3 regions of the Agarivorans sp. QJM3NY_25 genome follow, and region 3 is predicted to be linked to each of the others. Evidence: predicted binding sites of a transcription regulator. Region 3 holds the regulator's gene; each other region holds the start of a gene.
The links. The regulator NrdR, encoded in region 3, represses ribonucleotide reductase genes. The targets are predictions, from matches to a motif close to AAACACNANATNTNGTGTTT.
Positions count from the first base shown of each region.

Region 1: the regulator NrdR is predicted to act here: its motif matches at 2,112-2,131, upstream of nrdD (anaerobic ribonucleoside-triphosphate reductase).
Region 2: the regulator NrdR is predicted to act here: its motif matches at 2,609-2,628, upstream of nrdA (class 1a ribonucleoside-diphosphate reductase subunit alpha).

Region 1 is NZ_CP194041.2:2,450,782-2,455,041, forward strand. It holds gene rsxC (electron transport complex subunit RsxC) at 1-743, opposite strand, end outside; gene rsxB (electron transport complex subunit RsxB) at 744-1,304, opposite strand; gene rsxA (electron transport complex subunit RsxA) at 1,312-1,890, opposite strand; gene nrdD (anaerobic ribonucleoside-triphosphate reductase) at 2,236-4,260, shown strand, end outside.
Region 2 is NZ_CP194041.2:1,840,444-1,844,703, forward strand. It holds gene nrdB (class Ia ribonucleoside-diphosphate reductase subunit beta) at 1-214, opposite strand, end outside; gene nrdA (class 1a ribonucleoside-diphosphate reductase subunit alpha) at 262-2,547, opposite strand; gene ACRRSW_RS08535 (HAD family hydrolase) at 2,837-3,511, opposite strand; gene ubiG (bifunctional 2-polyprenyl-6-hydroxyphenol methylase/3-demethylubiquinol 3-O-methyltransferase UbiG) at 3,501-4,232, opposite strand.
Region 3 is NZ_CP194041.2:3,413,996-3,418,255, reverse strand. It holds gene glyA (serine hydroxymethyltransferase) at 1-313, shown strand, start outside; gene nrdR (transcriptional regulator NrdR) at 1,449-1,898, shown strand; gene ribD (bifunctional diaminohydroxyphosphoribosylaminopyrimidine deaminase/5-amino-6-(5-phosphoribosylamino)uracil reductase RibD) at 1,902-3,029, shown strand; gene ACRRSW_RS15670 (riboflavin synthase) at 3,035-3,691, shown strand; gene ribBA (bifunctional 3,4-dihydroxy-2-butanone-4-phosphate synthase/GTP cyclohydrolase II) at 3,760-4,260, shown strand, end outside.

The DNA of each region.
Region 1 (4,260 bases), 960 kb from region 3:
TGTTTTTCCCCGCCAGAAGGATACTTGGTGGGAATGCTACGGATGATAATCGAATCATTGGTGTGCTTGCTTAAGGCTTCAATTGCTTCCGGTTTATCATTTTCAATGGCAATAATTGTTAACTTCGGCTGCAGCGCTGTTTGTAATATTTGTACCCCTTTAATGACTTCGGCTGGGTAATTGCGCATTAAACAGTCATCAGCCGTAATATAAGGCTCACATTCGGCGCCGTTAATAATGAGTATATCTAAGGGCTTATGTGGGCTTATTTTTAGAGCCGTGGGGAATCCAGCTCCACCCATACCGGCGATCCCAGATTGATGGACTCGCTGGCAAATAAGTTCTGGGGTTTGTTGATTTTGGCTAAGGGGGGCAGGCCAAACCGCATCTCGTTGTTGTTCATCGACCTTAATCACGATCGCTAACTCTGGAATAGCAGAGGCGTGCGCTGTGACACGAGGTTCTATCGCAACAATGGTACCGGAGCATGAGGCATGCACCGGAGGCGCTTGATAAAACTGCGACTCATTTAATGCTTGTCCACGGAGTACTTTTTGGCCGACGACAACTAATAATTTGGCAGCGCTGCCAATGTGTTGTTGTACAGGAATGGTGAGATACTCAGGGTTCGCCAGCCACTCTGGTTTTTCGCAATTAATCAGCTGTTTATTGGTTTCAGGATGAACCCCACCTTGGTAGTTCCAGGTAAAGCCTTGTTTTATTTTTTCTAGCCAAGCCACCATCTATTTCAGTTCCTCAATGATTGAGACGTCAATTTGGTTTAATTTCCAATCCCAATTTTTGGTGGTTGTCTCAATTGGACGCATTTCGATACAATCAGTTGGGCAGGGGGCAACGCACAACTCGCAACCGGTACATTCTTTTGCGATCACCGTGTGCATGTGTTTATTGGAACCCATAATCGCGTCTACTGGACAAGCTTGAATGCACTTGGTGCAACCGATACAAGCATCTTCAACAATAAAGGCGACTTTTTTACGGTCGTCTTCTTTCACTGCTGCTGCATCTAAAGGAATTGCTTCCACACCGAGTAAATCTGCGATTTTAGCGATAGTTTCGTCCCCGCCGGGAGGGCACTTATTGATGGGCTCACCATTGGCGATGGCTTCGGCGTAGGGACGACATCCAGGGTGACCACACTGGCCACACTGCGTTTGCGGCAATAAGCTTTCGACTTGATCCGCAATTGGATTGCCTTCCACCTTATATTTAATTGCGGCATAACCAAGAATGGCGCCAAATACTAAGGCCAATAGAGTAATGGTAATTAAGGCTACTAACATGCTGTGGTTACTTAATTAGGCCGGCAAAACCGACGAAGGCTAAAGACATGAGTCCAGCGGTGATCATCGCGATCGCAGCCCCTTTAAAAGGGAGGGGAATATCGGCAACGACTAAACGTTCGCGCATGGCAGAAAATAGTATCAGTACTAATGAGAAACCGACCGCAGCCCCAAAACCATAAATGATGGACTCAAATAGATCATGCTGCTCATTTATATTTAATAGCGCCACGCCCAACACCGCACAGTTGGTGGTAATTAAGGGTAAATAGATCCCCAATACGCGGTGCAATGCGGGGCTAGCTTTTTGGACAAACATTTCCGTAAATTGAACCACAACTGCGATCACAAGGATAAAACTCATGGTACGCAAATAGGTGATATCTAGTGGTGCCAAAATATACTGTTCGACCAGATACGAGCACATAGAAGCCAGAGTCAATACAAATGTAGTGGCTAATGCCATTCCTATAGCGGTTTCTACTTTGCTAGAAACCCCCATGAAGGGACACAGGCCCAAGAACTTAACCAGTACAAAGTTGTTAACCAGTACGGTACTAATCAATAACAACAGATATTCAGTCATTTATATAAGATGCAGCCAAACAAAAGCGTATTATCCCCGTTTGTGGTCTTTATAACAACCGTGAGATCACTGTGGAAAAAGGCCATAAATTTTGCCGTGATTTGTGGAGCATTTTTAGGCAAACAGATAAGCTTTTTTAGCTTAGCTTGATCTTGATCATTTGATTTTGCTTTAACGTTTAAACTTCTCGACTACCATATCTAGTGGGAACTACAATTCTCAACCACAATATATGGTTATCCGATCATCCAGATGCTTTTTTATACAATATCGACAGCTAAGCCTTTGGTAGCGCGGGTTCCGCAATTTTCTAATGAATGAGTGAGTAAAATTGGAGCGTAAATCGTGAAAACAGTCGTGATCAAGCGAGACGGAAGCCGTGTACCTTACGACGCTAAACGGATTGTTGACGCCGTATTGAAAGCCGCAGAGGCTTTAGGCGTAAAAGATAATCTTGTCGCATTACAAATAGCGCAGCAGGTGACCGAACAATTTATCAATCTGGCAGAAGTTGATATCAACGACATTCAAGCGTCAGTTGAAAATTGCCTGATGGAAAATGACAATAAGACTTTGGCTCGCGCCTATATTGAGTATCGTCATGATCGAGATGTTGCCCGCGACAAACGTAGCGTTTTAAATAACGAAATCAGAGGACTGGTCGAGCAAAGTAATGCCGCCTTGCTTAATGAGAACGCCAATAAAGATAGCAAAGTGATCCCGACTCAACGTGATCTTTTAGCCGGGATTGTTGCAAAGCATTATGCGAAAACCCATTTGTTACCTCGAGATGTTGTTAAGGCTCACGATAGCGGTGAGATCCACTTCCATGACTTAGACTACGCTCCATTTTTTCCGATGTTTAATTGTATGCTAATTGACCTTGAAGGCATGCTCACTGGTGGTTTTAAAATGGGCAATGCTGAAATTGAGACGCCAAAGTCCATTTCTACTGCAACTGCGGTGACAGCGCAGATTATTGCTCAGGTTGCGAGTCATATTTATGGTGGCACAACTATCAATCGAATTGATGAGATTCTGGCGCCTTATGTTCTCAAAAGTCATGAAAAGCATTTAGCTACTGCTAAACAATGGGAAATAGCGGATCAAGAGGCTTATGCGAAAGCACAAACTGAGAAAGAATGTCATGATGCTTTTCAGTCTTTAGAGTATGAAGTGAATACTTTACATACAGCCAACGGGCAAACACCGTTTGTCACCTTCGGTTTTGGTTTAGGCTCCTGTTGGGCGGCACGGTTGATTCAGCGCTCAATTTTACAAAATCGTATTGCAGGTTTAGGCAAAAATGCCAAAACCGCGGTATTCCCTAAATTGGTCTTTGCGATTAAAGATGGTTTAAATCATAAGCCTGAAGATCCAAGTTACGATATTAAACAACTTGCCTTAGAGTGTGCATCTAAACGAATGTACCCTGATATTTTGAACTACGACAAAGTCGTTGAAGTGACCGGTTCTTTTAAAACCCCAATGGGGTGTCGCAGTTTCTTGGGACCTTATCAAGAGGGCGGTAAAGAAGTCCATGATGGTCGAAATAACCTCGGTGTTGTCAGTTTAAATTTACCGCGGATAGCCATCGAAGCAAAAGGGGATGAACAACGATTCTATGAGTTGTTAGACCAACGTTTAAGTATCGCCAAGCAAGGTCTTGATACCCGAATAGAGCGTCTAAAAGGGGTGAAAGCCAAAGTTGCTCCTATTTTATATATGGAAGGAGCTTGTGGTGTTCGCTTAAACGCCGAAGACGATGTCTCCAAAATATTTGAAAATGGTCGAGCTTCTATTTCATTGGGTTATATTGGTCTACATGAAACAGTAAATGCTTTATATGCTGATGACCAACATGTTTACGATAGTAAACAGTTACGACAAAAGGCCCTTGGGATCGTAACGGCGCTGAAACAAGCAACTCTGCGTTGGGAGAAAGAAAGTGGGTATGCTTTCAGCTTGTATAGTACGCCTAGTGAGAATTTATGTGACCGTTTCTGCCGTTTAGATGCGAAGAAGTTTGGGGTGATAGCAGGAGTCACGGATAAAGGTTATTACACCAATAGTTTCCATTTGGATGTAGAGAAACAGGTCAATCCCTTTGATAAGATCGACTTTGAACAGCCTTACCCTGCGATCTCTAGCGGCGGGTTTATTTGCTATGGTGAATATCCAAATATGCAACATAATACAGAAGCCCTAGAAGACGTTTGGGACTATAGCTATGATCGGGTGCCTTATTATGGGACAAATACACCGATTGATGAGTGTTATGAATGTCATTTTACGGGCGAATTTAACTGTACCAGCAAAGGCTTTGAATGTCCTTCATGTGGCAATAGTGAAGCTAGTAAGGTATCGGTT
Region 2 (4,260 bases), 1.6 Mb from region 3:
GCTGCTCATGTGCGGGCAATTTTGCATAATCGATGCGGTCTCTGCTGACATCCACTTCTTCTGGACGCCAGAAAAATGATAATTGCTTTTCAATTAATTTTTCAAAGATAGGATGACGTTGTTGGTCATAACGAGCCACGTTTACTGGCTGACCAAAGAACATGGGTTCTTTGGTGGAATCGTTGGCTGTTTGGGTGAAAATTGAGTAGTTCATCTACATTATTCCTAACAATTTTTTGCGCCTAAGCGCGTAAACTTGGCTTAAATTTTACATGCACCGCCGGCGCAATCATCATCTTCTGGCTCGGGTTTCATATTATCGTGCTGGTCGCTAGCTCCATCACGAGTATTATGATAATACAGAGTTTTTACGCCATATTTATAGGCGGTTAGCAGGTCGGCAATCAAGATTTTCATGGGGACTCGATTACCCACAAAGCGTGATGGATCGTAGTTAGTATTAGCCGAAATACTTTGGTCAACAAACTTTTGCATTAAACCCACTAATTGCAAATAACCGTCATTATTTGGAATATCCCAAAGTAACTCGTAGCTATTTTTGAGGTTTCCAAAGTCAGGCACCACTTGTTTTAGAATGCCGTCTTTACTGGCTTTTACACTGACGTAACCGCGTGGCGGTTCAATGCCATTGGTCGCGTTGGAAATTTGGCTGGAGGTTTCCGATGGCATCAAGGCCGATAAGGTTGAGTTACGTAAGCCGTAAGTGGTGATTTCTTGGCGCAATTCTTCCCAATCGTAATGCAGCGGCTCGTTGCTTAATTGATCCAACGATTTTTTATAGGTATCGATGGGTAGAATACCTTGCGCATAGGTGGTCTCATTGAACATCGGACAGGCACCTTGCTCCTTGGCAAGACGCATCGAAGCTTTTAACAGCCAGTACTGGATTGCCTCAAAGGTGCGGTGGGTTAAATTGTTGGCACTACCGTCACTGTATTTGGAACCATTCTTAGCCAAATAATAGGCATAGTTAATGACCCCAATCCCTAAGGTGCGACGGCCAAATGACCCTTTTTTCGCTGCTAGTATGGGGTAGTCTTGGTAATCGAGTAAGCTATCTAAGGCTCGAACTGCAAGATCTGACAAGTCTTCCAATTCGTTGAGATCTTCAATTGCACCTAAATTGAAAGCCGATAGAGTACATAGGGCGATTTCACCATTTTCATCATGCACATGCTGTAACGGTTTGGTGGGCAGTGCAATCTCTAAACAAAGGTTTGATTGACGAACTGGTGCTTGAGCCGGATCAAATGGGCTATGGGTATTACAGTGGTCGACGTTTTGAATATAAATACGTCCGGTAGAAGCACGTTCCTGCATCAATAAAGAGAACAAATCAACGGCTTTAATCGCCTGTTTACGGATACTAGCGTCTTGCTCGTATTTTAGATAAAGCTGCTCGAAGGTATCTTGATCTTCGAAAAATGCATCATATAAACCCGGTACATCGCTGGGCGAAAATAAAGTGATGTTTTCACCCTTCACTAAACGTTGGTACATTAACCGATTCAGTTGCACCCCGTAGTCCATATGACGAACCCGGTTATCATCAACGCCTCGGTTGTTCTTGAGTACTAATAGTGACTCGACTTCGAGATGCCAGAATGGATAGAAGATAGTTGCAGCGCCACCACGCACACCACCTTGTGAACAGCATTTAACCGCCGTTTGAAAATACTTATAGAAAGGGATACATCCAGTATGGAAGGCTTCTCCACCACGGATCTCACTACCCAAGGCGCGGATCCGTCCAGCGTTGATGCCAATGCCCGCACGCTGTGATACGTAAGTTACAATCGATGATGCGGTGGCGTTGATGGACTCTAAGCTATCACCACACTCAATCAATACACAGGAGCTGAATTGACGGGTTGGGGTGCGTACTCCCGACATGATCGGTGTTGGCAAGGAAATCTTAAATAAAGAGGTCGCATCGTAAAAACGGCGAATGTAATCCAAGCGAACTGATTTGTCATAATGGGCAAATAAACAGGCTGCTACTAGGATATACAAAAATTGGGCACTTTCGTAGATCGTGCCAGTGACGCGGTTTTGTACTAGATATTTACCTTCCAGCTGTTTTACTGCTGCATAGGAAAAGTTCATATCGCGCCAGTGATCGATAAACTCATCCATTTGGGCAAATTCTTCCACGGTGTAGTCTTTCAGCAAATGCATGTCATAAAGACCAGCTTCACATTGTTTGACCACATGTTCGTAAAGCTTCGGTGGTTCAAACTGACCGTAGGCTTTTTTTCGTAAGTGGAAAACCGCTAAACGAGCGGCTAAAAATTGGTAATCGGGCGTTTCTTGAGAAATTAGATCTGCAGCCGCCTTGATAATCGTTTCATGGATATCTTTGGTGGCCATACCATCGTAGAATTGAATATGTGATTTTAGTTCGACCTGTGAAACGGATACATTTTTAAGGCCCTCGGCGGCCCATGTAATCACTCGGTGAATTTTATCCAAATTAATGGCTTCTTGTTTACCGCTACGTTTGGTTATCAGTAGATCTGTATTCATGAATGGAGGGCCTATATCCTAATTTTGTGCTACTGGCTGTCTAGTATGGCAAATATTGCCTGACTACTAGATATAGTGTTTATAAATTTATTTGATACAAGATAATGAGGTTTTGTCGATTTCGCAAGACTTGGAAAAATGAAGAACTTGTGCATAACATGCGGATAATCGCTATATGTTAGTGCTTACTAACTAGCTATCCATGTGACTTTGTTAGCGTGGCGTTAATGCAAGTTCTTTTTGCTATAAAAATAGAAAATTATTTATTTTTATGAAAACTTGAAGCGGTTTATAATTTAGCCAAATGTTTGGCGATTAGCTGTTCAAGTTGCTCACTTTTTTGACAGTGTAAATCGGCTTGCCAAGTGTGGATATTGTCATTTTCCGAAATATAGCCCCATTCGGCTAAAATAGTCGTCATCTGGGTGTTGTTTCCAGCTTCGATGTCACGCAGAGCGTCGCCAACATACAAACAATGCTGTGCTGCTACTTTGAGTTGTTGGCAGGCATGTAACATGGGTTCCGGATGCGGTTTCCGCTGGCTAACCGTATCGCCTCCGACTAGCGTTGCACAGCTCGCAAACTCAGTAAAGTAAGCAAGTAATTGCCGACTTAAACTTTCAGGTTTGTTTGTCACGATCCCCCAAGGTGTAGATGTTGCGTCTAAGTAGGCTAAGGTTTGCTGAATGCCAGGGAATAAATTAGTGTCGATGCAGATGTTCGACTGATAAAAGTCGAGTAATTGTTGACGCAGTTTGGTTTGCTCTTGTTGATGCCAACTTTCGCCAAAACCAAAACCCAGTAGCCCCATGGCACCATGGGAGCTTAAAGTTCGAGCATCACTTAAACTAATGAGTGGTTGCTGGTGCTGCGCTAGTACATGATTTGCGGCCGCTGCAAGATCAGGCGCGGTGTCTAATAAAGTACCATCTAAATCAAATAGTACCGCAAGTTTATTGTTCATCCTGATCCTGCTTGGCAAGTTGTAACATGTAATTCACATCGACATTAGGGCTTAAGCGAAAGTGCTCAATCACTGGGTAAAATTGTACCCCGGTAATGGCCTGACTTTGTAGGCCGTGCTCATCAGCCCAGCTGAGCAACTCTGAAGGACGGATAAATTTATCATGTTGATGGGTTCCGTTGGGAACCAGCTTGAGCAGTTTTTCTGCCGCCAGAATCATAAACAGGTAGGCTTTTGGGGTACGATTGATGGTTGATACAAAGAGGTAACCGCCGGGTTTGACCAATTTGGCGCATGCTGCAATTACCGAGCTTGGATCGGGCACATGCTCAAGCATTTCCATGCATGTCACCACATCGTATTGGGCAGGCTGTTGTTCGGCGTGCTGTTCGGCGGTGGTCTGCAGATAAGTTAATTGTGCCCCGGTTTCTAAGGCGTGCAATCTGGCGACTTCAATTTGCTCTTGCCCCATATCGATCGCAGTCACATCAGCCCCTCGCAGGGCCATACTCTCGGCTAATATTCCGCCACCACAACCGATGTCGAGGACTTGCTTGCCAAATAGTCCCTTGGCTCCCCGCTCAATATAGTCGAGACGTAATGGATTGATCTGGTGCAGGGTTTTAAAATCCCCTTGTTCATCCCACCAACGGGAGGCTAAGCCTGCAAAATGTGCTATTTCTTGGTGGTCAACATTTTGGCTGTTATTTGGCTGTTCCATTGGTCTCTTTATCCAAGTCATTATTTAT
Region 3 (4,260 bases):
TGAAAACCATTTGTTCTTGGTCGATTTAATCGACAAAGATATTACGGGCAAAGATGCTGACGCAGCTCTGGGTCGCGCCAATATTACGGTGAACAAAAACTCGGTGCCAAATGATCCTCGTTCACCTTTTGTGACCAGTGGTTTACGTATTGGTACTCCAGCAATTACTCGTCGCGGTATTGATGTCGCAGCTGCAAAAGAGCTTGCGGGCTGGATGTGTGATGTACTGGATAATTTACAAGATGATACTGTTATTGAGCGTGTCAAAGGCCAAGTGTTAGAACTTTGCCAACGTTTCCCTGTCTATGGTTAAGTAGCCAGTGAAATAGTTAGGGACTAACAGTGTTAAAAAAGGAGGCTTTGAGCCTCCTTTTTTTATTGGTGTGAAAAATAGACTTTGTTGTCAACAACTACTATTGTTTAATTTATTACTAGTGGGTTGAGTTCAGTAATGATACTACTTTATTATTGGTGCTATTTTTGCTTGTTATCTCAAATAGTAAGGAACAGTCAAATTACTACCGTGGTTGGTCAATTCTAAGAGAGAGAAATGTAATGGATATGAGCACTTTAAAAAATGCAAAGCGTTTGGTGATCCTACAGTTGTTTATTTGGGGGGCTTTTATGTTGTTAGTGCTTGCTAATTAGCGAAGGTAAACCGCTATCGTGCATTTTTATATGTGCAGTCTAGCTATTTTCGTCGAGCTGCTTGCATACGGCGGCGTTCGCTATCCTACTCTTTAACTTTCAGTCTTCGGGTTCGAGCCTTACAGGTTTATGTCTCGTAGGTTAAACTATGCATCTTCATTGTATCAATGCCTCGTATTTAGAATTAATCATGCGGTGATATTTTTAGCTGGCTAATTATTTTGCCGTGATCAAAGCTACGCTATCCCAATGGCCTTACTACCAGAGCTTGTTGCTCTTTATAAACATGTAATTCTTATCCTTCTCAGGGTGGGCGAGAGCGTGAATGCCGATTCATTGAGCAAGGTGATTGTGTTGCCATCAATATTTGAAACCGACTGTGTAAATTATCCATTTAGTGTGCAACTACTGTTTGAGCATCGATCAGAGTCAGCTCCAATAAAGTTGGCTTCCTCCTTGGTGATTCTTTTAATAAGAGGATTACTTTTGGTCGAACTGGAGTGAGTAAAGCTTATAGTCAAATATACTCGTAATAGTGGTAAGCATATTCTAAATATATCTAGTTAGTTGATGCTGTGCTTGGAATCGTTGAGTTGTGAGCATTATTATTTGGCTAAATATAGGTATTTACTGTTGTAGATGAGCGCTATTTTGGAACGAGCTGATAAACTATGTATGGTGTGATTCATCAGTGCGAATGATTTTAAGCTGCAAAATATTCCTCACTTAGCTTATAGCGAGCCTGTACCTTCGTTGCCTAACCGGATAAAATCACGGCAGGTTTTTTAAAGGTTATGCGCATGTACTGTCCATTTTGTTCCGCTCATGAAACTAAAGTTATTGATTCTCGTTTGGTTGCTGATGGCCACCAAGTGCGCAGACGTCGAGAATGTTTAGAGTGTCATGAGCGTTTTACCTCATTTGAAGTCGCGGAACTGGTGATGCCCCGAGTTATCAAAGGCAACGGTATTCGCGAACCTTTTAATGAAGAGAAAATGCGCTCAGGTATGATGCGCGCGCTAGAAAAGCGTCCTGTGAGTGTTGATCAGGTTGAACAAGCGGTGAACAAAATAAAGTCTCACCTTCGAGCCACTGGTGAGCGAGAAGTCGAGACCAAACTGATTGGTAAGGTGGTGATGGAGCAGTTGATCATGTTGGATAAAGTCGCTTATGTGCGGTTTGCATCGGTTTATCATTCTTTTGAAGACATTAAAGAGTTTAGCGAAGAGATTGCTAAGTTGGAAAAGTAGCGAATGTTTTCTGCACTTGATTGTCAATTTATGGCTCGGGCGATAGCCTTAGCGAAGCTGGGCCGATATACCACGGCACCAAATCCTAACGTTGGTTGTGTCATTGTTAAAGATGGTCGTATCATCGGTGAAGGTTACCATCGACAAGCGGGTCAAGGACACGCTGAGGTAAACGCAGTTACGGATGCAAAACAAGCCGGTTTCAGCCTTGATGGCGCGTGTTGTTATGTCACCTTAGAACCTTGTAGCCATGTAGGTCGAACTGGTTCTTGTGCTGCCATGATCGTCGAGCTAGGGATCACGGAAGTGGTAATTGCTATGATTGATCCCAACCCACAAGTGGCGGGCAAGGGAATTGCCATGCTCGAACAGGCAGGCGTTAAGGTTCGTCTTGGCTTAATGGAATCGGCGGCTCGTGCGTTAAATCCTGGCTTCTTGAGCCGAGTTGAGCGAAAGCGACCCTTTGTACGCTTAAAGCTAGCGGGTTCTATCGATGCTAAAACGGCATTAGCCAATGGTGAAAGTCAGTGGATTACCTCGACTCATGCCCGCAGTGATGTGCAACGAGAGCGGGCTGCTAGTCACGCTATATTATCCACTGCAACAACTGTCATTCGGGATAACGCAAGTTTAAATGTACGTCATCATCAACTGGGCAGCTTGGCTGAACAGCTCGATCGATCGACCTTACGCCAGCCGCTTAGGGTGATTATCGATCGTCAGCAACGCTTGAACTCTGCGCCAAAAACACTGGATATTTTTAAGGACCCATCATCGCTATGCTTGGCTGGGTTTGCTGAGCAAAACCAACTTGATGTGGCGAAACAATTCACAATTGCTAAGGGTGAGCATTGGTTAGAGCGCCTTATGGCAGCTTTAGCTTCCGCGGAGATTAATGACTTGTGGGTCGAAGCTGGGGCCAGTTTGGCGGCAGCTTTACTCAAAGCAAATTTGGTTGACCAGTTGATTGTTTATCAGGCGGGGCTACTGATGGGCGCGGATGCTCAAAGTTTGGTGGCTCTTAACGGATACCAACAGATGAAGCAGCTTCAATCTTGGCGTTGCCTAGATATTCGTCGTATTGGTCCAGACACAAAAACCATCTGGGTTCCCCAGAATGAGGAAGCGTAATAATAATGTTTACTGGTATCATTGAAGCTCTCGGTGAAATAAAGAGCTTGGAGCATCGTCAGGGTGATGTACGTTTGAGAATTGCCTGCGCCAAGCTAAATATGGAAGATGTTTGTTTAGGGGATAGTATTGCAGTTAACGGGATTTGTTTAACTGTGGTTGAGTATGGCGGACAATATTTTTGTGCAGATGTCTCAACTGAAACCTTGAGTCTAACTTCTTTAGCTGGTTGTAAGCAGGGTGATAAAGTGAACTTGGAAAAGGCGATGTTAGCCACAAGTCGCTTTGGGGGACATATTGTTAGTGGACATGTGGATGGTTTAGCCGAAGTACTTAGTATTAGTCCTAGTGCCCGTGCGGTGAACATTTGGCTACAAGTCCCCAAGGATCTCGCGCGTTATATTGCCCATAAGGGTTCGGTCACTGTCGATGGCATTAGTCTCACGGTGAATGAGGTCAATCAGCAACAGTTGCGCCTGACTATCATTCCGCATACAGCTGAACAAACAACCATTGCAAATTGGTCTGTAGGTCAAAAAATTAACTTGGAAGTCGATGTCATCGCTCGCTATGTGGAGCGATTATTTGGTTACGCAGAAGAGAATAAATCATCATCGAAGATCGATGCTGCATTTCTAGCGCAACATGGTTTTGTGAAATAAAGCGGTGCCTAGTGCTCCAAAGGCTAGCACGCTAAATAGGCCCCCTTATTAAGTTTAGAAGGTTTGTTATGTCATTAAGCAGTATTGAAGAAATTATTGAAGATTTACGCCATGGAAAAATGGTGGTGCTCATGGATGATGAAGATCGTGAGAACGAAGGCGATATTATTATGGCCGCAGACATGGTGACCCCAGAAGCGATCAATTTTATGGCTACCCATGGTCGCGGTCTAATTTGTTTACCCATGACGAGACAGCGTTGTCAGCAATTAAAATTGCCACTGATGGTGGATGTAAACACCGAACAATTTTCAACTAATTTTACCGTTTCTATTGAAGCGGCAGAAGGTGTAACTACCGGCATTTCAGCCGCCGATCGTGCTCGCACTGTGCAAGCCGCCGTGGCTGCGAATGCTGGGCCTGCGGACATCGTGATGCCTGGGCATATCTTTCCTTTAATGGCCCAAGAAGGTGGGGTGCTAACCCGTGCCGGGCATACTGAAGCGGGGGTCGATCTCGCGCGTTTAGCCGGGCGAGAACCAGCAGCGGTGATTGTTGAAGTTTTGAAT